Geminicoccus roseus DSM 18922: one gene and its partner. The protein of the gene in region 1 binds, or shares a complex with, the protein of each later gene. Links are inferred from orthologs where the notes say so. Each region holds a gene or a part of one and is shown on either strand. Other genes may lie near its edges. The genes, in order: ccmE and ccmB.

What was found.
Region 2: the proteins of ccmE (region 1) and ccmB are in contact, whole or in part, in a solved structure (PDB 8CE8), measured with the Escherichia coli proteins. The link is inferred for Geminicoccus roseus DSM 18922 from one-to-one orthologs.

Annotation. Positions count from the first base shown.
Region 1 is NZ_KE386572.1:3,208,413-3,222,691, forward strand. What follows is about bases 6,865-9,763. They hold ccmE (cytochrome c maturation protein CcmE), read left to right. Parts: upstream 6,865-8,035; coding sequence 8,036-8,491; downstream 8,492-9,763. Other genes in these bases: GEMRO_RS0116185 (urease accessory protein UreF), read left to right, coding at 6,865-7,103; ureG (urease accessory protein UreG), read left to right, coding at 7,100-7,786; GEMRO_RS0116200 (heme lyase CcmF/NrfE family subunit), read left to right, coding at 8,488-9,763. In the rest of the region: urea ABC transporter permease subunit UrtB, read right to left, coding at 1-1,032; urtA (urea ABC transporter substrate-binding protein), read right to left, coding at 1,122-2,405; GEMRO_RS30025 (urease accessory protein UreD), read left to right, coding at 2,584-3,390; GEMRO_RS0116165 (urease subunit gamma), read left to right, coding at 3,501-3,803; GEMRO_RS0116170 (urease subunit beta), read left to right, coding at 3,886-4,194; ureC (urease subunit alpha), read left to right, coding at 4,198-5,910; GEMRO_RS0116180 (urease accessory protein UreE), read left to right, coding at 5,954-6,403; more of GEMRO_RS0116185, read left to right, coding at 6,390-6,864; more of GEMRO_RS0116200, read left to right, coding at 9,764-10,476; GEMRO_RS0116205 (DsbE family thiol:disulfide interchange protein), read left to right, coding at 10,614-11,075; GEMRO_RS30035 (cytochrome c-type biogenesis protein), read left to right, coding at 11,072-11,593; c-type cytochrome biogenesis protein CcmI, read left to right, coding at 11,590-13,005; GEMRO_RS0116220 (hypothetical protein), read right to left, coding at 14,258-14,279. UniProt on the Escherichia coli protein: Heme chaperone required for the biogenesis of c-type cytochromes. Transiently binds heme delivered by CcmC and transfers the heme to apo-cytochromes in a process facilitated by CcmF and CcmH.
Region 2 is NZ_KE386572.1:1,203,923-1,218,214, forward strand. Bases 5,369-8,280 are described here. They hold ccmB (heme exporter protein CcmB), read left to right. Parts: upstream 5,369-6,441; coding sequence 6,442-7,119; downstream 7,120-8,280. Other genes in these bases: GEMRO_RS28085 (phenylacetate--CoA ligase family protein), read left to right, coding at 5,369-5,846; ccmA (heme ABC exporter ATP-binding protein CcmA), read left to right, coding at 5,861-6,445; GEMRO_RS0106805 (heme ABC transporter permease), read left to right, coding at 7,207-7,923; acnA (aconitate hydratase AcnA), read left to right, coding at 8,068-8,280. Also shown: GEMRO_RS28075 (FGGY-family carbohydrate kinase), read right to left, coding at 1-1,270; GEMRO_RS0106760 (SRPBCC family protein), read left to right, coding at 1,454-1,897; GEMRO_RS0106765 (hypothetical protein), read right to left, coding at 1,905-2,330; GEMRO_RS0106770 (ABC transporter ATP-binding protein), read right to left, coding at 2,392-3,360; GEMRO_RS28080 (zinc-finger domain-containing protein), read left to right, coding at 3,510-3,737; GEMRO_RS0106785 (hypothetical protein), read left to right, coding at 3,945-4,823; more of GEMRO_RS28085, read left to right, coding at 4,863-5,368; more of acnA, read left to right, coding at 8,281-10,779; GEMRO_RS0106815 (class I SAM-dependent methyltransferase), read left to right, coding at 10,936-11,700; GEMRO_RS0106820 (MFS transporter), read right to left, coding at 11,732-13,285; GEMRO_RS0106825 (DctP family TRAP transporter solute-binding subunit), read right to left, coding at 13,454-14,292. UniProt on the Escherichia coli protein: Required for the export of heme to the periplasm for the biogenesis of c-type cytochromes.

The DNA of each region.
Region 1 (14,279 bases):
CAGGATCAGGGACAGGCCCCAGGTGGCCAGCAGGGTCTCCAGCGGCCGGCCATACAGGAAGCGGATCACGCCGCGCTCGATCAGCATGCCAAACAGGCCGGCGACGATCGCGGCCGCCGGGATCGCGGCGATCAGGTACCAGTCGATCATCGAGGCGGGCAGGAAGCTGCGGAAGAGCTGCTGGACCACGAAGGTGGTGTAGGCGCCCAGCATCAGCATCTCGCCATGGGCCATGTTGATGACCCCTGCCACGCCGAAGGTCACGGCCAGGCCAACCGCCGCCAGCAACAGGATCGAGCCCAGCGAGACGCCCTGGTAGAGGTTCACCCCGATGTCGATCCAGAAGCGCTTGCGCTCGATGGCGGCCAGCGCCTCGTCGGCGGCCTGCTTCAGCTCGGGATCGGTCTCGGTGGCGGCATAGCCGGAAAGGAGCCCCTGCACCCGCGGGTCGAGCGCGCCGGACAGGGCCTGGATCGCCGCCAGCTTCTTGGCCGGATCGTCGCTGGACAAGGCCAGCATCGACACCCCGAAGCGCATGCGCTCGGCGACCGCCGCGTCCTCCTCCTTCGAAAGCGCCTCCTCAAGCCGGGCCAGCGCTTCCGGGGAGCGGTCGTTCGTCAGGGCGTCGACCGCCGTCAGGCGCTGGCCGGGGTCCGCGGAGGTGAGGCCGAACAGGCCGATGGCGCCGCGCAGCTGGCCACGCAGCCGGTTGTTCAGCCGGATCTTGGCGCCGTCGCTCGGCGCGGCCGGCAGCGCCTCGCCGGTCAGGGCGTCGGTGGCGGTGGGTCCGTCCACGATGACCAGGCGCCCGTCCGGGGTTTTTTCCAAAGCACCGTCGGCCAGCGCCTGCAGGATCACCAGCGCCTGCGGGTCGCCGGTCGCCGCCAGCGCGTCGATGGCGTCGGCGGTCTCGCTGAACTTTCTGGGAGAAAGTCCCGCCGACGCGTCGGACAGAGAGACGGCGAAGGCACCGCCCGTTCCCAGGGCCGACAGGAACAGGCAGATCAGCCACACACGCAGGAATTGCCGCATCTCTTGATTGTCCGAGCGTCGGCGGGACGGCCTGCGCGCTCTTCCAGGGGAGGTGTCCGGAAGCGCGCGCAGGTGTCCGGGTCCGTGGGTCAGTAGGTCGGGGTTTCGCAGCCGCCGCAGACCCAGGGATAGGTCCAGTCCGCCGTCAGCTTGGCGCTCTCGGGAATGTAGTCCGACCAGGCATCGCCCGGGACGAGATCATCGGTCTCCCAGACGGTCTCGAACTGGCCGTCCGGCTGGATCTCGCCGATCAGCACCGGCTTGGTGATGTGATGGTTCGGCAGCATCACCGACACGCCGCCGGTCAGGTTCGGCGCTTCCTGGCCGATGATCGCCTGGCGGACCGCGTCGACATCGGTGGTGCCGGCCTGCTCGACCGCCTGCACCCACATCTGGAAGCCGATGTAATGCGCTTCCATCGGGTCGTTGGTGACGCGATCGGGGCTGGTGAAGGCCTGCCACTTCTCGATGAACGCCTGGTTCTCAGGCGTGTCCACCGACATGAAGTAGTTCCAGGCCGCCAGGTGCCCGACCAGCCCGCTGGTGTCGATGCCGGACAGTTCCTCCTCGCCGACCGAGAAGGCGACCACCGGCAGGTTCTCCGCCTTGATGCCCTGGTTGCCCAGTTCCTTGTAGAACGGGACGTTGGCGTCGCCGTTGATGGTGGAGACCACCGCGGTCTGCTTGCCCTCGTTGGCGAACGCCTTCACGTTCGTCACGATGGTCTGCCAGTCGCTGTGACCGAACGGGGTGTACTCCTCCATGATGTCCTCGTCGGGGATGCCCTTCGAGTTCAGGAAGGCGCGCAGGATCTTGTTGGTGGTGCGCGGGTAGACATAGTCGGTGCCGAGCAGCACGAAGCGGGTGGCGCCGCCGCCATCCTCGCTCATCAGGTACTCGACCGCCGGGATCGCCTGCTGGTTCGGGGCAGCGCCGGTATAGAAGACGTTCTTGGAGCTTTCCTCGCCCTCGTACTGGACCGGGTAGAACAGGAGGCCGTTCAGCTCCTCGAATACCGGCAGCACCGACTTGCGGCTGACCGAGGTCCAGCAGCCGAACACCGCGGCGACCTTCTCGGCCGCGATCAGGTCGCGGGCCTTTTCCGCGAACAGCGGCCAGTCGGAGGCGGGATCGACCACCACCGCTTCCAGCTTCTTGCCGAGCAGGCCGCCCTTCTCGTTCTGCTCCTCGATCAGCATCAGCATGACGTCCTTCAGCGTGGTTTCGCTGATCGCCATGGTGCCGGACAGGGAGTGCAGGACGCCTACCTTGATCGTTTCTTCCTGGGCCAAGGCCGGCAGTCCGGCCGCGACCGTCAGCGCGGTCCCGGCGAACAGACCCAGAAGATGCCGCTTGCTGCAGCTCCAGTTCATCTGGTTGATCCCTCGAAAATTCGTTCCGTCGGCCGCAGCCGGCCGCCCCGCATCAGGAGCAGCAAGATGGATGCCACGATTGCGTAACGGCCATGAAACGGGCAGCGCCGCCGATTTGCCGGGCACGGCTCAAGCACCGGTTCCTGGCGTGATGAAAAAAGAGGCAGCCGGCGCATCCTTGCGCACAGGCTTGCTGCAGCTTGGCTGGCAGGGGGGCACGCAGCGGCGCCTTTCGGTGCTGCGCCAGCAGGCGCCGCTGCGTGCGCTGTTCCCCCTGGAGCCGGACGGCGCCGATGCGGTGGTGGTGAACACCGGCGGCGGGGTGCTGGGCGGCGACCGGCTGGATGTGGAGATCGGGCTGGGCGAGGGGACCCGGGCGGTGGTCACCAGCCAGGCCGCGGAGAAGGTCTACCGTTCCGCCGGCGACGTTGCCGAAATCCGGACGCGCCTGCGTCTGGCCGAAGGCGCCACGCTCACCTGGCTGCCGCAGGAAACCATCCTGTTCGACGCCTGCCGGCTCTCGCGCCGCCTGGAGATCGACCTCCATCCGGACGCGCGCCTGCTGGCGGCGGAGATGCTGGTGTTCGGTCGGCTCGCCCGCGGCGAACAGCTGCGGGACGGCTCGCTGCGGGAGGCCTGGGATGTCCGCATCGGCGGCCGGCTCGCCTGGGCGGAGCGCTTCGGCCTGGAGCCGCCAAATGGCCCGCTCCTGGACGAGGAGCCGCTTGGCGGCGGCATGCGGGCGATGGCGACCGTGCTGTTCGCGGCCAGGGAAGCGCCCACCGCCTTGCAGACGGCCCGGGATGCCCTGGACCTGGTCGGCGGGGCACGCGGAGGGGTGACAGTGGTCAACGGAATGCTGGTGGGCAGGATCCTGGCAGCCGATCCCAGGATGGTCCGGCAGTCCCTGGCGCGGACGGTGGCGGCCTGGCGGGGCGGCTTGCTGGGGGAATCTCCGAGCGTCCCGCGCCTTTGGACGATATGATCTGATCCGGGAGGCAAGTGGCCCAGGCTTCCAAGGTCTGGCACAGCCGTTGCTTGCGGGTTCTACAGGCCGGTAAGGTTTCAGGCCGGCTTTCAGGAGGGTGAACTGCCTTGGAACTTTCTCCGCGCGAGAAGGACAAGCTGCTGGTGGCGGTGGCGGCGATGGTCGCGCGCCGACGGCTCGAGCGCGGCGTCAAGCTGAACTATCCCGAAGCCGTGGCGCTGATCACCGACCATGTCCTGGAGGGTGCCCGCGACGGCCGCTCCGTGGCCGACCTGATGGCCGATGGCGCCACCGTGCTGCGCCGGGAGCAAGTCATGGATGGCATTCCCGAGATGATCCACGAGGTCCAGGTCGAGGCGACCTTCCCCGACGGGACCAAGCTGGTCACCGTACACCAGCCGATCCGGTGATGGCGGGCCCGCGCCGCAGCGCGCGTCCAGCCCTGTCCGAGCGGATCGGCCCCGACCAAGAGCTGCGCCACTGGGAGGCTGCATGATACCCGGCGAATACATCGTCGCCCCGGGCGAGATCGAGCTGAACAAAGGCGCGGCGACCGTGACGGTCGAGGTCGCCAACACCGGCGACCGTCCGATCCAGGTGGGCTCCCACTATCATTTCTACGAAACGAACCCGGGCCTGGCCTTCGAGCGCGCGCTGGCCAGGGGCATGCGCCTGAACATCCCCGCCGGCACGGCGGTGCGTTTCGAGCCCGGCCAGAGCCGCTCGGTGACGCTGGTCCCGCTTCGCGGCGAGCGGATCGTGCTGGGCTTTCGCGGCGAGATCATGGGCAAGGTGGCCTGAACCATGTCGTATCGCATCGACCGCCGCACCTATGCCGGCATGTACGGCCCCACCGTGGGCGACAAGGTCCGCCTGGCCGACACCGAACTCTTCATCGAGGTGGAGAAGGATCTCACCACCTATGGCGAAGAAGTTAAGTTCGGCGGCGGCAAGGTGATCCGCGACGGCATGGGCCAGTCGCAGGCGACCCGCGCCGAGGGGGCGGTCGACACCGTCATCACCAATGCGCTGATCGTCGACTGGACCGGGATCATCAAGGCCGATATCGGCCTGCGCGACGGCCGCATCCACGCGATCGGCAAGGCCGGCAACCCGGACACCCAGCCGGGCGTCGACATCGTGGTCGGGCCCGGCACCGAGGTGATCGCCGGCGAGAACAAGATCGTCACCGCCGGCGGCATCGACGTCCACATCCACTGGATCTGCCCGCAGCAGATCGACGACGCCCTTTATTCCGGCCTCACCACCATGATGGGCGGCGGCACCGGCCCGGCCGCCGGCACCAGCGCCACCACCTGCACGCCGGGACCCTGGCACATCGCGCGCATGCTCCAGGCGATGGATGCCTTCCCGATGAACATGGGCCTGTTCGGCAAGGGCAACGCGTCGCGCCCGGACGCCCTGCGCGAGCAGGTGCTGGCGGGTGCCTGCGGGCTGAAGCTGCACGAGGACTGGGGCACCACGCCGGCCGCCATCGATTGCTGCCTGTCCGTCGCCGACGAGATGGACGTCCAGGTCCTGATCCACACCGACACGCTCAACGAGAGCGGCTTCGTCGAGGACACGGTCGCCGCCTTCAAGGGCCGCACCATCCACACCTTCCATACCGAGGGTGCGGGCGGTGGCCATGCCCCGGACATCATGAAGGTGGCGAGCCTTCCCAACGTCATCCCGAGCTCGACCAACCCGACGCGGCCCTACACGGTGAACACGCTGGACGAGCATCTCGACATGCTCATGGTCTGCCACCACCTGGACAAGCGCATTCCCGAGGACGTGGCGTTCGCCGAAAGCCGGATCCGCAAGGAAACCATTGCTGCGGAGGACATCCTCCACGACCTGGGCGCGCTCTCGATCATCTCCTCGGACAGCCAGGCCATGGGCCGGGTCGGCGAGGTGATCACCCGCACCTGGCAGACCGCGCACAAGATGAAGGTCCAGCGCGGCCGGCTGGCTGGGGAAACCGGCGACAACGACAACCTGCGCGTGCGCCGCTACATCGCCAAGTACACGATCAACCCGGCCATCGCGCAGGGGATCTCCCGGCATGTGGGCTCGGTCGAGGTCGGCAAGCTCGCCGACCTGGTGATCTGGAAGCCCGGCTTCTTCGGCGTGAAGCCGGACGTGGTGCTGAAATGCGGCACGATCGCGGCGGCGATGATGGGCGATCCCAACGCCTCGATCCCGACCCCGCAGCCCAGCCACACGCGGCCGATGTTCGGCGCGTTCGGCCGCTCCCTCACCGAGAGCGCCGTCATGTTCGTGTCGAAGGCGGCGATGGAGGACGGCCTTCCGGACCGGCTGGGCGTCGCCAAGACCTATCTGCCGGTGGAGGACACGCGCGGCGGCATCGGCAAGGCGGCGATGAAGCTGAACGATGCCACTCCGGTGATCGAGGTCGACCCGGAGACCTACCAGGTCCACGCCGACGGCGAGCTTCTCACATGCCAGCCGATGGCCGTCCTGCCGATGGCGCAGCGCTACTTCCTGTACTGACCCGGTTCCCACCCAGCATTTACCCAGCACAGGAGAGGTTGTCTTGGCACGTCGGCTCGTGGAGCACGCGCCCTCTGGCGAATGGCCGAGGGATGACGAGGTCGGCACGCTCACGCTGCCCTATGACGACCGCCACCGCCGCCGGGTGCGGCTGACCACCGACCAGGGCGACGAGGTCCTGCTCGACCTGCCGCGCGCGGTGGCGCTGGAGGAGGACGACGGCCTGATGTGCGAGCTGGGCGGCTGGTTTCGGGTGATCGCCGCCGCCGAGCCGGTCCTGGAGGTGGAAGGAAAGGACGCCACCCATCTGGCCCGGCTGGCCTGGCACCTGGGCAACCGCCACACCCCCACGGAGATCCGGCCGAACGTGCTGCGGGTACGGCAGGATCACGTGCTGGAAGCCATGCTGAACGGCCTGGGCGGTGCCACGCGCCGTCTGGTCGTGCCGTTCTCGCCGGAACGTGGCGCCTATCACGGCCATGACCATGGCTGATCCCGGCATTTTGCCGGGCCTGGACGAGCGGGCGTTCCTGCGGCTGCTCGCCTGGTCGTCCCCGGCCTTCCCGATCGGCGCGTTCGCGTTCAGCCATGGCCTGGAGACTGCGGTGGAGGAGGGCAGCGTGCGCGATGCCCAGACCTTGCGGCGCTATGTCGGCGCGGTCTGCCGGCACGGCTCGGGCTTCGCCGATGCGGTCCTGCTGGCAAGGGCGCACGACGCCGCCGGCTCGTCCGGGCTCGACGACCTCGTCCTGTTCGGCAACGCCCTGCGCGGGACGGCGGAACTGGCGCTGGAGGCCGGGATGCAGGGCGGGGCGGCGCTGCGGACGCTGCGGCAGGCCTGGCCCCACCCGCATCTGGATCGCCTGGACGCGCTGGTGCGCGAAATGGATGTCGAGCCGGTGCTGCCGGTCGTGAGCGGCGTGGCGGCCGCGGCCCATGGCATCCCGGCCGCCGGCGCCTGCCTCGCCCATCTCGCCGCCTTCGCCTGGAACCTGGTCTCGGCCGGTGTCCGGCTGGTGCCGCTCGGCCAGACCGATGGCCAGCGGGTCACCGCCCTGCTGGAGGAGGACCTGCCGGGCATCGTGGCGCTGGCGCTGGCTACCCCGATCGACGACCTGTTCGTCAGCGCCCCCATGGTCGATCTTCTCTCGATCTCCCACGAAACCCAGTACACGAGGTTATTCCGTTCATGAGCGGCCACGGTCCACTTCGCGTCGGCATCGGCGGCCCGGTCGGCTCCGGCAAGACCGCGCTCACGGAGCAGCTCTGCAAGCTCCTGCGCGACCACTATGCCATCGCCGCGATCACCAACGACATCTACACCAAGGAGGACGCCGAGATCCTGACCCGGTCCGGGGCGCTTGCCGCCGACCGGATCATGGGTGTGGAGACCGGCGGCTGCCCGCACACCGCCATCCGGGAGGACGCCTCGATCAACCTGCGGGCCGTCGACCTGATGTGCCAGCGCTTCCCGGACCTGGAGGTCCTGTTCATCGAGAGCGGCGGGGACAACCTTGCCGCGACTTTCAGCCCGGAACTGGCGGACATCGCCATCTACGTGATCGACGTGGCGGCCGGCGAGAAGATCCCGCGCAAGGGCGGCCCCGGCATTACCCGCTCCGACCTCCTGGTGATCAACAAAATCGATCTGGCGCCCCTGGTCGGGGCGTCGCTGGCGGTCATGAACCGGGATGCTGCGAAGATGCGCGGAAAGCGACCGTTCGTGTTCACCCAGATCAAGGACAGCGCAGGCGTCGAGGAGGTCGCGGCGATGCTTCTGGCGCTGGGCGGGCTGCCCTGGCGCCTGGCGGAGGCGCCGATCGGCATCGAGGCGCGCAACCGGCTGGCCCTGGAGGCCGAGGCCTCGCCCGCCTGACCCGGCGGGACCAGTTGTCGAGAAAGAACGCGGCCGTTCACTCCTCGTTCATTGATCCGTGCGATGCTCTCGAGGGTCGATCGCCTTGACGAGAGCCGCGGTTGCGCCGACCCTGCGTACCATATTCGCCCCATGGACGCGGCCCCGTGTCGCAGAACGGCGTGCGCGGTATTTGGATTGGCGGCGCTGTGGCTACTTGCGCAGCGGAGGCTGACCCGGGTCGGCAGAGAGTGGATTTCAAAGCGGTTCATGCGTCTTAGAAAGAAGCAGCGTCTCTACGTGGTCCTGGGAAGCCTCGTTCTGCTCGGCGGGGCGGCTGCCCTGGTGCTGACCGCGCTCGACCAGAATGTCGCGTTCTTCGTCACTCCCAGCCAGATTGCGGCGAACGAGGTGCCCAGCGCCCGCAACTTCCGGATCGGCGGCCTGGTGGTGGCCGGCAGCGTCGAGCGCGGCGACGATGGCAGCGTCCGCTTCCGGCTGACCGACACCAAGAACGAGGTGGCGGTCCAGTATGCCGGCGTGCTGCCGGACCTGTTCCGCGAGGGGCAGGGGATCGTGGCGCAGGGCGAGCTCGAGCCGGGCGGCCTGTTCCGCGCCCGCGAGGTCCTGGCCAAGCACGACGAGAACTACATGCCCAAGGAAGTGGTCGACTCGCTGAAGGCCAGCGGCGTGTGGCAGCACGAGGGGGAGGCGCCCGGCTCATGATCCCGGAACTCGGCCATCTGGCGCTGGTCCTCGCTCTCGTTCTGGCCTGCGTCCAGGGGACGCTACCGCTCCTGGCCGCGCACCGGGGTGACGCTGTCGGCATGCGCCTCGCGGTGAGCAGCGCCATCGGCCAGTTCGTGATGGTTTCCCTGGCCTTCGGGGCGCTGACCTGGGCCTATGTCGTCTCCGACTTCTCGGTGGTCAATGTCGCGGCGAACAGCCACTCCACCAAGCCGCTGATCTACAAGATCAGCGGCGTCTGGGGCAATCACGAGGGCTCGCTGCTGCTCTGGGTCTGGATCCTGGCGATCTTCGGCGCGATGGTGGCAGGCCTTGGCGGCAACCTGCCGCTGCCGTTCAAGGCGCGGGTGCTGGCCGTCCAGGGCATGATCGGCGCCGGCTTCCTGGCGTTCGTGCTGTTCACGTCCAATCCGTTCCTGCGGCTGGATCCGGCCCCGCTCGACGGCAACGGTCTCAATCCGATCCTGCAGGATCCCGGCCTCGCGATGCATCCGCCGATGCTCTACCTGGGCTATGTCGGCCTCTCCACCGCGTTCAGCTTCGCGATGGCGGCGCTGATCGAGGGGCGGGTCGATGCCGCCTGGGCGCGCTGGCTGCGCCCTTGGGTCCTGGCCGCCTGGGCCGCGCTGACCTTCGGCATCGCGCTCGGCTCCTGGTGGGCCTACTACACGCTCGGCTGGGGCGGCTGGTGGTTCTGGGACCCGGTGGAGAACGCCTCCTTCATGCCCTGGCTGGCCGCGACCGCGCTGCTGCATTCGGCGATCGTGGTGGAGAAGCGCGACACGCTGAAGGCATGGACCATCCTCCTGGCGATCCTGTCCTTCGCCCTGTCCCTGCTCGGGACCTTCCTGGTGCGCTCCGGGGTGCTGACCTCGGTGCACGCCTTCGCCTCCGACCCCACGCGCGGGATCTTCATCCTCGCCCTGCTGCTGGCCGCGATCGGCGGCGCCTTCTCCATGTTCGCCTGGCGGGCGCCGGTCCTTCGGGCGAGCGGCAGCTTCGCGCCGATCAGCCGCGAGAGCGGCCTGCTCCTGAACAACGTCCTGCTCGCGACCGGGACCGGGACGGTGCTGCTCGGCACGCTCTATCCCCTGATCCTGGACACGGTCGGGGGGCCGAAGATCTCGGTGGGCCCGCCCTATTTCGACGCGACCTTCGTGCCGCTGATGGTGCCGCTCCTGCTGGCCGCCCCGGTGGGCACCCTGCTCGCCTGGAAGCGGGGCGATCTTCCTGGCGTGCTGCAGCGCCTGGGCGTGGCGTTCCTGGCCGTGCTGGTGGCCGTGGGCGTCTGGCTGCTCGCGCAGGGCATGCAGCATCTGGCGGCGGGGCTTGGGCTCGGGCTGGCGGTCTGGCTGGTCATGGGCTCCCTGGTCGATCTGGCCGAGCGGATCGCCCTGTTCCGAGCACCTCTGGCCCAGTCCTGGCGCCGCCTGCGCGGCCTGCCCCGCTCGGCGCTGGGCGTGGTCGTGGCCCATGCCGGGGTGGGCCTGCTGGTGCTGGGGATCACCGGGGCTACCGCCCTGCGCGAGGAGCGCATCGCGGCGCTGGCGATGGGCGAGACGGTGGGGCTGGCAGGGGCGGAAGTGCGGCTGGTCGAGGTGCACGAGGAGCCCGGGCCCAACTATGTCGCGACCATCGGCACCTTCCGCACCGAGAAGGCCGGCCGGGTGCTGCACGACATCCGCTCGGAGAAGCGGTTCTACCCGGTGGAAGGCTCCCCCACCACCAAGCCCGGGATCGTCACCTCGGCGCTCGGCGACTACTACTACGTGCTGGGCGACCAGGCCGGCGACGGCCGGTGGACGGTCCGCCTCTACCATGAGCCGCTGGTTGTCTGGATCTGGTGGGGAGCCGGCGTGATCGGCCTGGGTGGCCTCATCAGCCTCTCCGACCGCAGGCTGCGGGTCGGCGCCCCGGCTCCGGCCAGGCGGCGGAACATGATCAGCAAGGGTGCGACGGCTTGAGCATCGACAACAAGGCGCAACGGGATGGCGCGTCCGACGCTTTGGGAAAGCCGGCTCAGAGACTGCCGCGCCGGGGGCTGCTTGCGTTCATCCCGCTCGTCCTGGTCCTGCTGCTGGGCGGCGTGTTCTGGCTGAACATGGGCAAGGACCCGGCGGAACTTCCCTCGGCGCTGGTCGGCAAGCCGGTCCCGACCTTCACCCTGCCGCCGCTGCCCGGGCGTTCCGACGGACTGAGCGATGCCGACCTGCGGACGGGCGAACCGAAGCTGGTCAATGTCTTCGCCTCCTGGTGTGTGCCCTGCCAGATCGAGCACCCGGTGCTGATGCGGCTGAAGGAGGAAGGCATCCCGATCGAGGCGATCAACTACAAGGACGATCCGGCCAAGGCGGAAGCCTTCCTGGCGAGGCTGGGCGATCCTTATGCCGGCATCGGCGCCGATCGCGACGGGCGGGTTGCCATCGAGTGGGGTGTCTACGGCGTGCCGGAGACGTTCGTGATCGATGGCGAGGGGACCATCCTGCTGCGGTTTCCGGGGCCGCTGACGCCGGAGATCTACGAGGACCGGATCCGGCCGGCGCTGGACAAGGCGGCGGGATGACCGGGGCGCTCCGCACCCTTCTGCTCGCCATCCTGGTGGCCCTGGCGAGCCTCGGCCTGCCGGGGCCGGCGCCCGCCGCCATATCGCCGGCCGAGCAGCTCGCCGATCCGGCCCAGGAGGCGCGTGCGCGGGCACTCGGGCAGGAACTGCGCTGCCTCGTCTGCCAGAACCAGTCGATCGATGACAGCGACGCCGACCTGGCCAAGGACCTGCGGCGGGTGGTGCGGGAGCGGATCGAGGCGGGCGACAGCGACCGGGAGATCCTGGACTATCTCACCGACCGCTACGGCGAGTTCGTGCTGCTGCGTCCGCCGGTGAGCCGCGCCACCTGGGTGCTCTGGTTCGGCCCGCTGGTGCTCCTGGTCGTGGCAGTGCTGACCGCCCTGGTGTGGCGCCGCCGCCAGGTCGCGACGGCGGAGCTTGGCTGGACCGAAAGCGAGCAGATCCGGCTCGATCAGGCTCTGTCCGAGATGGAAGGCGAGGTCACGCCACGCACCGAGCCGCGCGCCCGGTCATGATGGAACCGCTGTTCGTCCTGCTGGCGCTGGCGATCCTGGCCGTGGTCGCACTCTGCGTGCTCTGGCCGCTGCGCGGCGATGCCGTTCCGGCGGACCGCCGGCAGCACGATCTTCTGGTCTATCGGGACCAGCTGGCCGAGGTGGATCGCGACCAGGCGCGCGGCCTGATCGCGGCCGACCAGGCCGAGGCGGCCCGGGTCGAGATCCGCCGGCGCATCCTGCGCGCCGGCACACCCGCCGCACCGGCCTCGCCATCGCCTGGCCACCGGCCGCACCGGCCGGGAAAGGGGGCGAGGCTGATCGTCGGCGGACTGGCGGCGGCGGTCCCGGCGTTCGCCCTCCTGACCTACCTGTCGCTCGGCCGGCCGGACCTGCCATCCCTGCCGTTCGCGGCGCGGCCGGAGGCTCCGGTAGCCGACCGGCTGCCCGCCCTGCGCGAGGAGGCGGCCGCTCTGTCCGCCCGGCTGGAAAAGGCGCCCCAGGATGTCGGGGGATGGCTGCAGCTGGCCCGGCTGCAGGCCGAGCTCGGCGAGATGGATCAGGCGGTCCGGACGGTGCGCCGGGCCCGGCAGCAGGCGCCTGGCGACGATCAGGTCGTCGTGGAACTGGCCAACCTGCTGACCTCCGCTGCCGGCGGCATGGTGACGCCGGAGGCGCGGGAGCTGTTCGAGCAGTCGCTGGCTGCGGCAGGCAGCGAGGATGCAGCCGATCCCCGGACCGTCTACTTCCTGGGCGTCGCCGACGCGCAGGAAGGCGACCTGCCGGCGGCGATCGAGCGCTGGAAGAGGCTGCTGGCCCGGGCACCCGCCGAGGCACCCTGGCGTGAACAGCTGGCCGAATCCATCCAGGTCGCGGCCCGGGAGGCCGGGATGGATGTCGGGGATCTGGGAGGCGGGCAGGCGACCGGTCCAGCCATGCCCAGTTCCGAGGACGTCGCCGCCATGGCCGCGCTCACGCCCGAGGAGCGTGCCGACCGGATCAGGTCGATGGTCGAGGGGCTCGATGCCCGGCTCCAGGAGGAACCGGACGACGTGGATGGCTGGCTGCGCCTGGGGCGGGCGCGGGCGGTGCTGGGCGAGCAGGAGGAAGCCGTGGCGGCCTATGAGAAGGCAGCGGCGCTCAGGCCGGATGATCCGGCCATCCTGGCCGCCCTCGGCACGGTGCTGATCACCCGTACCCACGAGCCCACCGGGCTTCCACTGGTGGACGCGCGCGCCAAGGCGGTGTTCGAGCGCCTGGACAGGCTGGCACCCACCGACCCGCAGCCAGCCTGGTTCCTGGGTCTGGCGGCGGCCCAGGCCGGCGACCGGGCGGCTGCCCGCGCCCATTGGCTGGAACTCCTGGACCGCCTGCCGGCGGACCATCCCGATCGCCCTGCCATCGAGCAGCTCGTCGCCGAACTGAAGCCATGAGCGGGACCTGGCGGCGTGACAATGACTCCACCGGCGGGGGGACTGGCTGTCATTGCCCGGGAGGTAGTTCCTGACGAGGCAGCTGATGGGTGGATTTTCACCGAAGGCGGAGTGGGGCCTGCGGCAGTTGTCGTGGCAGGGCCAGGGCGCCCTGGCGGCGCGGTGGTCGTCGGACGATGGGAAGGGCCGGGCGTAGGCCATGCACGAAGGCTGGACGGGACAAAGCGCCCGGCTTGGTCATCGGTAAGGGGACGTGCAGGGACGGGAGCGGACGTGGCGCCGGCCGGCGGCCGTGATGGCGGCCCTGAAGCCGTGGGCGCGGCAGGTTTTGCCGCCTTTGCCGTCTCCTGACGGCGGTCCTTGCAGGAAGCGGATCGATCGCCTGCTGGCGATCGATGGTCGGTCCTGACACGCTCCGTCGCGATGCTGTGGACGGTGACCCAAATGAGAGCGCGGGAAAGGAAGGCGAAGGCACTCTGCTTGCCTTCGCCGGGTAGCCGTTCCCTACAGGCGGGGCGCCAGGCGTCATCGACGGCAACAGGGAGGTGATTCCCAATCAAGGCCACGGTTGCGCCCCATGCCGACATGGTGGCCCGTCAGGCGGTGCCCCATGCCTGCGCTGCGGCCGAGCTTCCTGATGTCGAGATGGCTCAGCCCGCCCGGCCTCGCGCGCCCGCAGCGGAGGATCACCCGGGGTGCATCCAAGGCCGCCAGCCACCCAAGGCCGTGGCGGCGCCGCACGACGCCGACCGTCGAGAGGGCGCGCCCCAGGCGGCGTGCCATGGCCGGACCCGTCCGCCGTTCGCGCCGCAGCGCCTCACCCTCCTCGACCTGGCCCCCGCTCCCCTTGCCGACGGTGCGTTCCAAGACACCAAAGCGCGGCCGCGACCGCAAAAAGCCGCCCAGCCCTCCGCCAAGCGCCCCACGAGCAGCCTTCGACGATGCGGCGTCGTGCGCGCCTTTGGATGAACGTCCATCCGCAGATCCCGGTCGGGGAGTGCAGCTAAGGTGTTTCGACATCATATTTTGCAACATAATTTCCGGAAATTTTGACAGTCCATTCGCGCCCGGGATGGATTCGCTGCGATGGCAACCTGGAGCAGGACTCGGGTGGGGACTCGGCCGAAGGGCACTCCCATCCACCAGGGAGTTTCATGCTGACGTTGCCGGCGTTTCGGAAGACCAGCGCATCCTCCGTCCGGTCAACCTTCAGATCCTCCTGGATCTGGCGGGGGCGTAGATAGACGTAGGCCTAATAACCGACCATGACCTTG
Region 2 (14,292 bases), 2.0 Mb from region 1 along the record:
CCGCGAACATTTGCCGCCACGGCTGGCTGCGCGCCGCTCCACCGGCGAAGCGCACCGAAGGCGGGCGGCCGCGCAGGGCCACCAGCCGGTCGAAATGGCGGCGATGCTCGAACACGATCCCTTCCATCACCCCGCGCACCACGTGGGGGAGGCCATGCCAGTTGGACAGGCCGATCAGGCTGCCGCGCGCCGAGGACTGGTCGATGGCGCCGTTCAGATAAGGGAAGAACAGCACGGGCGGGGCGTGCGGGTCGAGCGCCGCCACTTCGCGGTTGAGCTCGGCGAACAGTTCCTCGTCGCCAATGCCCGGGCGCTGGCTGCGGATGAACCGCTCCACGAACCAGTCGAGCTGGCCGGCCGAGGTCGGGCTGCCCTCGATCGCCAGCCAGCTGCCGGGCTCCAGGCCATGGGTGAGGAACACGGCGGTCGGGTCGGCCGGCAGGGCATTGAGGAAGCACTGGTGCAGCCCCCAGGTCCCCGCCATCACCACCACCTCGGCCGGGGTGATCGCGGCGGTGCCCAGCATCACCGCCAGGTTGTCCGAGCAGCCGGCCGAGACAGGGGTCCCGGCACGCAATCCCGTCGCCGCCGCCGCGGCGGCCGTCACTTCGCCGGCGACCTCCAAAGGCTCCAGGAGCGGCGGCATCAGCCGGGCGAACTCTTCCAGGCCCACGCTGGCCAGCATCGCCGGGTCGTTGCTGCGCCGATCCAGGGGCGCATAGCCGCTGCTGGACTGGTCGCTGACCTCCGAGGCGACCCGCCCGGTCAGCCTGGCGCGCAGGAAATCCTTGCTGGAGACGGACGCCCAGGCCCGGTCCAGCCGGTCCGGATCGTGCCGCTTCAGCCAGGCCAGCAGCGGCATCGGCTTGCCTGGCCAGGCAGCGGTATGGGCGCGGTGACGGCGGGTCGTCTCGTCCTGCTCCTCCACCCGCCAGTCCCGGCAGATCGAGGCGGCGCGCAGGTCCGAGGTCAGCACGCCGTTGCCGACTGGCTCGCCCGCCTCGTCCACCAGCCACAACCCGTTGCCGTAGCCGGTGATGCCCACCCCCGCCACGTCCGCCCCGGCGATGCCGGCATCGGCCAGCACCGCCCGGATGTCCGCGCCCAGGCAATGCCAGACGCGGCCCGGATCCCGCTCCGCCTGGCCGGGCGCCGGGGTCAGGGTCGGATGGGTGGTGCCGCGAACCGCCCGCTCGGTCCCGTCGGGTGCTACCACCGCGACCTTGACCGCGGTGCCGCCACTGTCGATCCCCAGCATGAAATCCGGCACGTCCACCCCCTGACCTGTTCTGGTTCTTGTCGCCGGAGGGATTTCTCCGGCGGAAACGCCGGCCTGTCGAGGTGGCAGCACGGCGACGCGGCGACAGATGCGCCCGCGCGTGCCGGGTGCTAGGCACATGCGGCTGCGGCTGCACGAAGACGGCTGCGGCCGATCCGATCAGGGAGCGCAGTCATGCCGAAGGCCTATGCCAGCACTGTCATCGACCTGCCCGCCGAGCGGGTATGGGCGATCATCCGCGACTTCAACGCCCTGCCGAGCTGGGCCGGGCACATGGTCGCCCGCTCCGAAATCGAGGACGGCCTGGCCGCCGACCAGGTGGGCTGCGTGCGCAGCTTCCACACCCATGACGGCGCCCATATCCGCGAACGGCTGCTGGCGCTCTCCGACCTGGAGCGAAGCTATGTCTACAATTTCGAGAAGACGCCGTTCGACGTGCAGAACTACCAGGCGACCCTGCGCGTCACGCCCGTGACCGACAGCGACCGCTGCCTGGTCGAGTGGTGGACCACCTTCGACTGCTCGCCCGCCGACGCCGCCTCCTGGATCCGCACGTTCGCCGACGACGTGTTCGGCGGCGGCCTCGTCAACCTCAAGAAGCATCTCGGGTCCGCCTGAACCCTCTTCATGGCGGCCACTGGGCAGGTGGCCGCTCCAGGCCGGGTATCTCGGGGAACAGACGGCGCGGGCCCGGCGAAGAGGGCGGCAGACGGCCGTCCTTGGCCGGGCCGGACCGGCTGGTCTGCTCGACATGGATGCTGTTGTCCGACGCATCGAGCGAGAGGCCGGGGGGCAGGTCGTACCACAAACCGCCGTCACGCCAGTCGGGCCGGTCGCAGGCGCCGCGCAGCAGGCTGCAGTCCCAGCGCCAGCCATCCGGCGTGCCGGTGACCAGGCCGCCGCGGGCAAATCCGCACTGGCAGGCCCGCCCGGCCATGCACGCCAGCGCCCCGGCGATCTCGGGCGCGCAACGCACCGGCTCCGCGGCCCGTGCCGGCCGCGCCGGGCCCAGAAGCAGAATGGCCAGGAAGATTGCGAGGATGACCGGCATGACTGGGCCCGATGGCAAGGGTCGCAGGCCGGATCATGCCATCGAGAAATGAAGAAGAGCTTTACGCGGCGTCGCTCAGCGGCTCGGCATGATGCCCGGTCAGGCGCACGAACAGGTCCTCCAGGTCGGCCTCCTGGGTGGTCAGGTCGACGATCGTGACGCCGGCGGCGCGCACCCGGTCCAGGAGGCCCTCGATCTGCATGGTCGAGCGCCGGTAGCGCAGGACCAGCCGCCCCTCGCCGTCGATCTCGGCGCCGCCGTCGTCCAGGGCCGCCGGCACTTGGGTGAACGGCTGCGGTCCCCGCACGATCAGGCTCTTCTCGTCCAGGCGGTGGAGCAGCGCGGTCGTGGTATCGCAGGCGACCAGGCGGCCCTGGTCGACGATGGCGATCCGGTCGCACAGTTCCTGGGCTTCCTCCAGGTAGTGGGTGGTCAGGACGATGGTGACCCCCTGTTCGTTCAGGTCGCGCATGTAGCGCCAGAGCGAGCGGCGCAGCTCGACATCGACCCCGGCGGTCGGCTCGTCCAGCACCACGACCGGCGGGCGGTGCACCAGCGCCTTGGCGACCAGCAGCCGCCGGCGCATGCCGCCGGACAGGGTGCGGGCATAGGCATCGGCCTTGTCGGCCAGCCCGACCGCCTCCAGGAGCTCGTCGGTGATCCGGTCCTTGGCCGGGACACCGTACAGGCCGGCCTGCAGGTCGAGCGCTTCACGGGGCGTGAAGAACGCGTCCAGATTCAGCTCCTGCGGCACGATCCCGATGGCGCGCCGGGCCAGGCGCGGCCGCCGGTCCAGGTCGATCCCGAAGATCTCGACCTGCCCCTCGGTCTTGTTCACCAGGCCGGCCAGGATGTTGATCATGGTCGACTTGCCGGCGCCGTTCGGCCCGAGCAGGGCGAAGAACGAGCCGCGCGGCACGGTCAGGTCGACCTGATGCAGCGCCCGCTTGTCCGGCCGCTTGCCGCCGCCCCGGTAGATCTTGCCCAACCCCTTGATCGAGAGCGCGTGGTCGGGCGGTGCGATCGCCATCTGCAGTTGTCTCCGTCGTCTGGCACCGTCTATATCGCGCGCTGCCGGCCGTCGTGGCAAATTCCCGGTGCGTGGCCGAGCAGTTCGTGGCCGGGCGGCGCCGGCAGGGGCCGGCGCCGGAGCGAGCGGCAGATGAGGAGAATGGTCGGGTGACGGACCTGTTTTTGTATGTCGATGGCCGCGAGGTCGTGATCACCGACAGGCTCTATGTCCGCTGCGACGGTGGCGAAGGGTCGCTCGGCCATCCGGTGGAATACATGACGCTCGAGAAGGGTGGCGAGACCACCTGCAAGTATTGCGGCCGCCGCTATGTCCATACCAGCGCCTCCGCCGCCCGGGCGCTGCAGCCCGAGCCGCCGGTAGCGCCGGCCGCTTGACAGGCCTGCCCGGACGTGCGGCGCAGGCGACCTGCAGCATAATGGTCACTAAGCTGATGCAACGTCGGCACAATGCCGGGCGGCCCGCTTGACGGCGATCCTGGCGAGGGCCTTGCTCCGGGCGCATATGCCGGTGGTCGCCACCGCTCGCTGGAGCGGCGATCCGACGTTCCGGTGCTGGCTCCTCGAACGCGGGATCCGTACGTCGTGATGGACCGACGCGTCAGTTTTTCGCCGGACGGCACTGAGCTTGCGTCGGGCAAGCGCCCGCCGGGCCGCCGCTCCGGCCTGGCCCAGCGTGCCGCCCGCAGCCTCGCCGCGGCGCTGCGCAAGGAACGTCCGGCGATCGTTCTCGATGCCGAGGGGCGGGCGCCGCATCTCCACGACCTCCTGATCCCGACCGCGCGCCTGCCGGACGACCAGCGCGACATCCTTCCCGACCGCCCCCGCACCCCGGTCGACGATTCCCTGGCGCTGACCGCCAACTGCTTCCTGCCCTGGATCCGCAATCCGGCCGGGCTGGAGCTCGGCCAGCTCGGCGGGTTCCAGGGTCTGCGCTTCGCGGCGCGCTGCCCGACCGGCATCCGCGGAACCCCGCCGCAGACCGACCTCCTGCTGATCGGACCCAACCGCGTGACCGGCCTGGTCACCCGGGTGACCGAGCACCTGACGGCGCCCAAGACCAAGATCGCGGAGGGCTACGACCAGCCAATGCCGGAGCCGCATCTGGCGGCCTGGCATGAGCTGCTGCTCGAACTGCGCCAGACCCCGCAGATCTTCCGGCTTCTGGACGCGGTCGCCCTGGCCAAGCACGCCATCGGGCTGTCCCGCACCTTCCCGGGCCAGGCGACCGTGCTGGTGTACCTGTTCTGGGAGCCGTCCGACGCCCGCGCCCATCCGGTGTTCGCCGCCCATCGCGCCGAGGTCGAGCTGCTGCGCCGGCGGGTCGAGGCGTCGGGCGTGCCGATGCTGCCGATGAGCCTGCGCGACCTGTGGGACCGGTGGCGCTCCGATCAGGCCGGTCCGGCGCTCCGCGACCACGTGACCGCGCTGGAAGCACGCTACAACGTTGCCATAGGCGAGTGACTGACGGCACCATCTCCTGATGATGTCGAACGATGGGCGATGGACGCCATGATGCCCGACAGCAAGGCGTTGTTCTTCGATCGCCAGGAAGTCCGCTCCGCGGTGGAGCGCGAGGCGGCGATCTTCCATGCACTGCCGGGCCTGCTGCGCCATGCACTGGACAACGCGCCGGGCATGGCCGCGCATCTGGAGGGAGTCGAGCCGGACCAGGTTACCTCGCGCAGTGCCCTGAGCGCCTTGCCGGCGCTGGACCTGGACGCATTGCTCGTTCTTCAGGCGGCCGAACCGCCGTTCGGCGGGCTGGTGGCGACGCCCATCGGCCGGCTCGCCCGGGTCCTGGCCGGCAGCCGCGGCCAGCTCGTGCCCGAGGGGGCACGGGTCGACTACTGGCGGTTCGCCCGCGCCTTCTTCGCCGCCGGCGTCCGGCGGGCCGACCTGGTCTGGAACGCGCTGCCGCATCACCTGGGCGCCCTGGCCGCCATGGCTGAGACGGGGGCGCGCGCGCTGAGCTGCACGGTCGTCCCGGCAGGCCCGGGGATCGATCCCCCCCGGATGGACGCGATCCGGCAGATGCGGCCGAGCGTGTTCGTCGGGGATGTCCCGACGCTGGAGGCTCTCCTGGACGAGCTCGGCCAGGCCCAGCCCTTCCGATGCGCCCTGCTGGTCGGCGACGTTCCCGACCCGGCCTTCCTGGTCGCCGCCTCGGCGATCCATGCCGTGGAGACCTTCTACGTCTACGCCACGGAGGAGATCGGCCTGATCGCCTACGAGACCAATGCCCATGAAGGCCTGGTCGTGGACGAATCGGTGATCGTGGAGCTGATCGCGCCCGGGGGCGACGCGCCGGTCGCCGACGGCGACGAGGGACGGATCGTCGTCACCGCCTTCAACCCGGACTTCCCGCTGGTCCGGCTGCATACCGGCGACCGGGCGCGGGCGATCCTCGGGGAGAGCCCCTGCGGCCGCACCAACCTGCGGATCACGCCGCCCAGTGGCGCCGCCACGGCCGGGGGCAAGGGCTGAACGCGCCGGCGCTGATCGCCCGGGACCTCGTCTCCGCCCGGGCCGGACGGCCGGTGCACGCCCCGGTCGCCTTCGAGCTGGAACCGGGCGACGCGCTCCTGCTGCGCGGGGCCAATGGATCGGGCAAGTCGACCCTGCTGCGCACGCTTGCCGGCTTCCTGCGCCCGGCCGCCGGCACGGCCAGCTGGGCCGGCCAGCCGATCGCCGGACCCGAATGGCAGGCGGCGATCCACTGGGTCGGCCATGCCAACGCCCAGAAGGCCAACCTGACGGTGCGGGAGAACCTGCGGCAGGCGGCCCTGCTGGGGGGTGCTGCCGCCGATCCGGCCCAGGCGGCGTCGGCCTTCGGCCTGGCGCCGCTCCTGGACGTCGTGGTCGGCCGCCTGTCGCAGGGCCAGCGCCGCAGGGCGGCCCTGGCACGGCTGCTGACCGAAGCCCGCCCGGTCTGGCTCCTGGACGAGCCGGGGGTCGGCCTGGATGCCGCCAACGCCCGGCAGCTCGCCCGGCTGATCGGCCGGCATCGCGCCGATGGCGGCATGGTGGTGGTGGCCACCCATGGCGACGTGGTGGTCGAGGACCCGCTGGTGCTGGATCTGTGAGCGCCACGCTGCGCGCGGTGCTGGCGCTGGCCGGCCGCGACCTGACCAGCGCCCTGCGCCGCCCGGGCGACGCGCTGCTGCCGGTTTTGTTCCTGCTGACCGGAACCGCCCTGTTCCCCCTGGGCGTGGGACCGGGTGCGGAGACGCTGGCACGGATCGGCAACGGGGTGATCTGGGTGCTGGCCTTGTTCGCCGTCACCATCGGCACCGACCGGCTGTGGGCCGCCGACCTGGAGGACGGCAGCCTGGAGACGCTGGCCCTGGGCATCCTGCCCCTGGAGGTCGTGGCGCTGGTGCGCAGCGTCGTGCACTGGCTGGTGACGGGGTTGCCGCTGGTCCTGGTCTCGCCCTTCCTGGCCCTTTTGATGCAGCAGGAGCCGGCGGCGATGCTGGTCCTGCCGGCAGCCCTGCTTTTGGGCACCCCGGTGCTGGTGATGATCGGGGGGATCGGCGCGGCGCTGCTGGTCGGCAGCCGCCGCAGCCAGGCGCTCACCGCGCTGCTGGTGCTGCCCCTGCAGATCCCGATCCTGATCTTCGGCGTCGGCGCGGTCGAGACGGTGGTGGGCGGGATCGGCGGCACCGTGCCGTTCCTGATCCTGGGCGCCCTCCTGCTGGCGAGCTTGGCGCTAGCACCGTTCGCCATCGCCGCCGCCCTGCGGCTGGCCCTGGAGTGATGAGCGGGGCGGCCGGCGAGATCGGCCTCGCCGCAGGGGGTCGTCCGCTCTAGATTGCGATCAGCAGCCACCACGAGCCACCTGCCCGTGCACGCCTACGCCAATCCCTTGCGCTTCCAGAAGATCGCCGACGTGGTCCGGCCGTGGACCACGGTCCTCGCCCTGGCCCTGTTTCCGGTCGGGCTGGTCTGGGCGCTGGCGATCGCGCCTGCGGACTACCAGCAGTCCGACGCCTACCGGATCATCTACGTCCATGTCCCGTCGGCGTGGATGAGCATGTTCACCTATCTGATCGTGGCGGTGGGCAGCGCGGTCGCCTTGATCTGGCGCCATCCGCTGGCGGAGATCGCCGCCCGGGCCGCTGCCCCGATCGGCGCCTGCTTCACCGCGATCGCCTTGGTCACCGGCTCGATCTGGGGCCAGCCGATGTGGGGGACCTGGTGGGTCTGGGACGCCCGGCTGACCTCGGTGCTGATCCTGTTCTTCCTCTATCTCGGCTACATTGCGCTCTACGACGCCTTCGAGGACCCGACCCGCGGCGCCCGCGCCGCCTCGATCCTGGCCCTGGTGGGGGTGGTCAACATCCCGATCGTGAAGTTCTCGGTCGACTGGTGGAACACCCTGCACCAGCCCTCCACCGTGCTGCGCATGGACGGGCCGGCCATGGCGCCCTCGATGCTGTGGCCGCTCCTGTTCATGGCCGTCGTGTTCAAGCTGTACCTGGTCAGCGTGCTGCTGATCCGGATGCGCGCCGAGACCGCCGAACGCCGGATCATCGCGATGCGCCGGGCCGAATCGGCTTGACGCGATTGCGCCGCAGCACGACACCCGGCCACATGGGATCCGTTCCAGGGTCCGTGCTAAGCTTTCCAAAACGCGGCGCCCGTATTATCCGCCTGCCGGCATACGGACGCCAGACCGACCTGCCGCCACGAGGAGACCGTTGAAGTGCGAGTTACCGGCCACGACACGTTGAAGGTCCGTCGCTCGCTCGAGGTCGGCGAGCTCTCCTACGACTATTTCAGCATCCCCGAGGCCGCGAAGGAGCTGGGCGACCTGTCCCGCCTGCCGTTCTCGATGAAGGTGCTGCTGGAGAACCTGCTCCGCTTCGAGGACGACCGCACCGTCAAGGTCGCCGACCTGAAGGCGGTGGCGGAATGGCTGAAGGCGCGCTCCTCCAAGCACGAGATCGCGTATCGCCCGGCGCGCGTGCTGATGCAGGACTTCACCGGCGTCCCGGCCGTGGTGGACCTTGCCGCGATGCGCGACGCGATGGTCGCCCTGGGCGGCGACCCGGCCAAGATCAACCCGCTGGTCCCGGTCGACCTGGTGATCGACCATTCGGTCCAGGTCGACGCGTTCGGCACTCCGCGCTCCTTCGAGGAGAACATGGAGCGGGAGTACGAGCGCAACGGCGAGCGCTACCAGTTCCTGCGCTGGGGTGCGGAAGGTTTCGACAATTTCCGCGTGGTCCCGCCCGGCACCGGCATCTGCCACCAGGTCAACCTGGAGCACCTGGCCCAGGTGGTCTGGACCGCGAAGGACGGCAACAAGCAGGTCGCCTATCCCGACACGCTGGTCGGCACCGACAGCCACACCACCATGGTCAATGGCCTGGCCGTGCTCGGCTGGGGCGTGGGCGGCATCGAGGCCGAGGCGGCGATGCTGGGCCAGCCCGTGTCGATGCTGCTGCCCGAGGTGATCGGCTTCAAGCTGACCGGCAAGCTGCCGGAAGGTGCGACCGCCACCGACCTCGTGCTCACCGTCACCCAGATGCTGCGCAAGAAGGGGGTGGTGAACAAGTTCGTCGAGTTCTACGGGCCGGGCCTCGACCACCTGCCGCTCGCCGACCGCGCCACCATCGGCAACATGGCGCCGGAGTACGGCGCCACCTGCGGCTTCTTCCCGATCGACCAGGTCACCATCGACTATCTGAAGCTGACCGGCCGCAAGCCGGAGCGGGTGGCGCTGGTGGAGGCCTATGCCAAGGCCCAGGGCATGTGGCGCGACGCCGACATGCCCGACCCGGTCTTCACCGATTCGTTGGAACTCGACCTGGGCGATGTCGAGCCGTCCCTGGCCGGGCCGAAGCGCCCGCAGGACCGCGTGCCGCTGAAGGCCGCCAAGCAGGGCTTCGAATCGGTCCTGCCGGCCCTGGCGGGCAATGCCCCGCTGGACGCCCGCGCCAAGGTCGCCGGATCCGACCATGCCCTCGGCCATGGCGATGTGGTGATCGCGGCGATCACCTCCTGCACCAACACGTCCAATCCGGGGGTGATGATTGCGGCGGGCCTGGTCGCCAAGAAGGCGGCGGAGCTGGGCCTGACCCGCAAGTCTTGGGTGAAGACCTCGCTGGCGCCAGGCTCCAAGGTGGTCACCGACTATCTGGACGCCGCGGGCCTGACCGAGTCGCTGAACCAGGTCGGCTTCGACCTGGTGGGATATGGCTGCACCACCTGCATCGGCAATTCCGGCCCGCTGCCGGACGAGATCTCCGACGCGGTCACCGAGGGCAAGCTGGTGGTCTCCGCCGTGCTGTCCGGCAACCGCAATTTCGAGGGCCGCATCCACCCGCAGATCAAGGCCAACTACCTGGCCTCGCCGCCGCTGGTGGTGGCCTATGCCCTGGCCGGCTCGATGCTGAAGGACATCACCACCGAGCCGCTGGGCACCGGCAAGGACGGCAAGCCGGTCTATCTAAAAGACGTGTGGCCGACCCCGCAGGAGGTCGACGACGCGGTGCGCATGGCCGTCACCGCCGACATGTTCGCCAGCTCCTATGCGGACGTGTTCGCGGGCGACGAGCGCTGGAAGGCGATCGGCGCCGGCGAGGCCGGCATGACCTATGACTGGCAGGAGGACAGCACCTATGTGCGTCTGCCGCCCTACTTTGAAGGCATGAGCGCCGAGCCGGCGAAGAAGCTCGCCGACATCAAGGGCGCACGCGTGCTGGGCGTGTTCGGCGACAGCATCACCACCGACCATATCAGCCCGGCCGGCAACATCGCCAAGAACGGCCCGGCGGCGCGCTACCTGATGGAGCACGGCGTCGAGCAGCGCGAGTTCAACTCGTTCGGTGCCCGCCGCGGCAACCACGAGGTGATGATGCGCGGCACCTTCGCCAACATCCGCATCAAGAACGAGATGCTGGACGGCAAGGAAGGCGGCTACACCAAGCTGATGCCGGACGGCGCCGAGATGTCGATCTACGACGCCTCGATGGAGTACCAGAAGCGCGGCACGCCGCTGGTGATCTTTGCCGGGCAGGAATACGGCACCGGCTCGTCGCGCGACTGGGCGGCCAAGGGCACCAACCTGCTGGGCGTCAAGGCGGTGATCGCCGAGAGCTTCGAGCGCATCCATCGCTCCAATCTGGTCGGCATGGGCGTCCTGCCGCTGGTCATGTACCCGGGCACCGACCGCAAGACCCTGAAGCTGGACGGCAGCGAGGTGGTCGACGTGGTCGGGCTGGAGAATGGCCTGCGCCCGCTCATGGACGTCACCCTGCGCATCACCCGCACCGACGGCTCTACCGACGAGCATCAGGTGCTCTGCCGCGTGGATACGCTGGACGAGGTCGAGTACGTGATGCATGGCGGCATCCTGCACTACGTGCTGCGCCAGCTCCTGGCCCAGAGCAAGCCCGCCGGCAGCGCCTGAACCCGGAAAACGGGTGGAAGAGGCCTGCTAGGCCTCTTCCACCCTTCCGCAGCCCGACTGCCGATCAGGAAAAGGATCGGCGGATCGGGCGCTGATTCGTGAGGCTGGCTGCTGCCGGCGACTGGACTCATCCCGTCCGGCGTCGCACACAGCTTCATGAGCAACGCCCAAGGACCGGTCACCGGCTCGTCCGCAAAGGCGCCCATGTGCGCCGAGCATGTCGCTGCGGCCTTCGACGCGCTGGCCCCCAGCTGGGACATGGGTCACGGCCCCTGGTCCCCGCGCAGCCTGGGCTTCCGGCTGCGCGCCGGGCTGCTCCGCCGCATCATCCAGGACCGCCCGGCCCCATGCCGGGTCCTCGACATCGGCTGCGGCACCGGCCGCTACCTCCTGGCTGCTTCCGCCCATCTCGACCAGGGCGTCGGCATCGACATCTCCCATGCCATGATCGAGCGGGCGCGCCGTCATGCCGACGCCTGCGACCGGGCCGGCCGGCTGCACTTCGAGGTCCGGCCGGTGGAGCGGCTCGCCGGCTGGCGGCATGAGCCGTTCCACCTCGTGCTGTTCCTTGGCTCGCTCGAGCACATCGCCGAGCCCGCCCGTGCCATTGCCGACGCCGCCCGGCTCCTGCATCCCGGCGGCCTGCTCCTGGCGATCATCCTGCACCCCCGCCATCCCCTGGGCCGTCGTGCCGAGCGCTCCGTGCATCGCGGCACCATGCCGCCGCTCCGGCTGATCGCGCCCGAGCATCTGGAGGGCTGGGCGCACAGCGCCGGACTGGCGCCAGCACCGCTGACCGGCCCGGAGCCGGTCCGCCGGCTGTCCTGGTGGTCGGTCTACGCGGCGCTCAACATGCTGCTGGTCGGGCGCCGGATCCTGCTCTTCCAGCGTGCCCCGCAGATCGCCGGCGGGGCTGCCTGATCGCTTGGGCCAGATCCCGTCGCACCGACGTTCAGGCCAGCCCCGCAACCGGCTCGGGACGGCGCCGCAGCGGGATCGTCGCCAGGATGCCCAGGAGGGAGACGAACGCGCACAGCAGCATGCCCGCCTGCAGCGCCGCCACGAAGGCCTCCGACACGCTGGCGTCGACAAAGGCGATGAACGCCGGGTCGTCCGGATGGTGCTCCATGGAGGCAAGGTCCAGGATGGCCGTGCGCGCCTGCTCCGACCCGGACAGAAGGCTGGCGATGATCGTCCGCTCATCCGGGTCGAGCGCCATCTGGGGGCTCAGGGCCGCCAGCAGCCGGCTGCTCTCGACCACCTGGAACACTGCCCCGGTCACCGCGATCCCGAGCACCGAGCCCAGCTGGCGGGCCCCGTTCAGCACGCCCGCCGCCGCGCCCGATCCGGCATCCGGCGCCGCGTTCATGGCCATGGTGGTGGAAGCATTGTAGGCGAAGGCCTGCCCGATCCCGGCAACGGCCAGCGCCCCGATCACCCAGGCTAGCCCGCTGCTGGTTCCGGCCGGCTGGAACAGCAGGAAAGCCGCCACCATCAGCGCCATGCCCAGCATCATTGCCCGCCGTCCGCCCACCCGGTCGATCCAGCGGCCGGTGACCGGCAGCGTGAGGACAAAGCAGGCCGAGAATGCCAGCAGCGCCAGGCCGGCCGGAATCGGGCTCAGCTGGAGCACATGCTGCAGGTAGAGCGTCGCGAAGAACACGATCGCGCTGAACCCGAAATTGCCCAGGACCGCCACGATCTGCGCCTGCAGGAACGGCGGTTGTTGGAACAGGGCCAGGTCGACCAGCGGCTGGCGCTGGCGGCGCTCGACCGCCACGAAGGCCAGGATCAGGAGCGGCCCGAGCAGGAGGCCGGCCACCACCCAGGGCGAGGACCAGCCCCAGTCGTCGCCGAGCTGCAGCCCGAAGGTCAGGCCGGTCAGCCCCGCGGTGATGGTGGCGACCCCCAGGAGGTCCAGGCCGCCCTTCGCCGTCTCGTCGCGCGATTCCGGCACGACCAGCAGGATCAGGCCGGCGGTGAGGGCGCCGATCGGCAGGTTGACCAGGAACAGCCACCGCCAGCTGAGCAGTTCGGTCAGCGTCCCGCCGACCAGGGGCCCGATCGCCGAGCCGCAGGCGCCCACGGCCGAGCAGATCCCGAACGCCAGGCCGCGCTCGGCCGGCGAGAACACGCTGGCGACGATGGAGAGCGGCCCGGCCGAGAACAGCGCCACCGCGACGCCCTGCACGCAGCGCCCGACGATCAGCGTGGCGATCCCGGGCGCCAGGCCGCAGATGGCCGAGCCCAGCGCGAACAGGACGATCCCGGCCAGCATGGTCCGGCGCCGCCCGACCAGGTCGCCCAGACGCCCGAACGCGATGAGGGGGGCCGCCATCGACAGGTTGAAGGCGTTGACCGTCCATTGCAGGGCGGTCGTACCGGCCCCAAGCTCGCTCCCGATCGAGGGCAGCGCCACCGTGATGCCGTAGAAGTCGATGCTGAGCAGGAACAGCGGCAGGGCCATCGCAACGACGATCCACCAGCGTTGCGCCGAGCCGTTCATGTTCCTGAGTTCCGGTTCTGGGTGGGCCGGGTCACCCAGGTGTAGAACGCCCACGGAAAGGCGCCAAGTCACCGGTTTGGCCGCTGCCCTGCCGGCCTCATGCGTCAGGTGGAGCGGGAGACGCGCTTTACACGAACGAACCCGAGGGAAGCGCGGGCCCTTGCCCGCTCAACCGCCATCGTTCGCCCGCAGCGCCTCCTGGATCAGGTCCCGGCCGATCTCCTCCTCGAACTCGGTCCATACCGGCCGAAGCCGGTCGGACCAGGCCCGGCGCTCGGCCGGGGTGAGCGTGACCAGTCCGGTCTGGCCGCCCTGCCGGATCGCTGCCCTCGCCTCCTGGTTCATCCGGTCGGCGAGCCCTGCGACCTCCACCCGCACGTCCTCCATGGTGGAGTTGAACAGCAGGCGAAGTTCCTCCGGCAGCGCCTGCCAGAACTCGGTGGAGACAACCACCATGTCGTCCATGATCCCGTGGTCGCTGGCCGTGACGGCGGCCTGCACCTCGTGGATCCTGCGCAGGTAGAGGCTGGACCAGGTGCTCTCGGTACCGTCGACCAGGCCGGCTGCGAGCGCGGCCCGGGTCCTGGATGCCTCCATCGCCACTGGCTCCGCGCCCAGGATCTCGAACTGCCGCGCAATGACTGGCGAATCCTGGATGCGGAACTTCAATCCCCGCGCGTCGTCGGGATGCCGCAGCGGCTTGCCTGCCGAGAGCTGCTTGAACCCGTTGCGCCAGTAGGCCAGCCCCACGAAGCCGAGCCGCACCATCGATTCGCGCAGCGCCACGCCGGTCTCGCTCTGCTCGAACCGGTCGAGCGCGGCCAGGCTGTCGAACAGGTACGGGAGATCGAACACCTGCAGCCGCTTGGCGTAGCGGCTGAACTTGGACAAGGACGGCGCGATCATCTGCACGTCGCCAAGGGCCAGGGCTTCCATTTCCTCCCCGTCGCCGACGAGCTGCGCATCCGGGAATATCTCCACCTGGATGCGGCCCTCGCTGCGTTCCT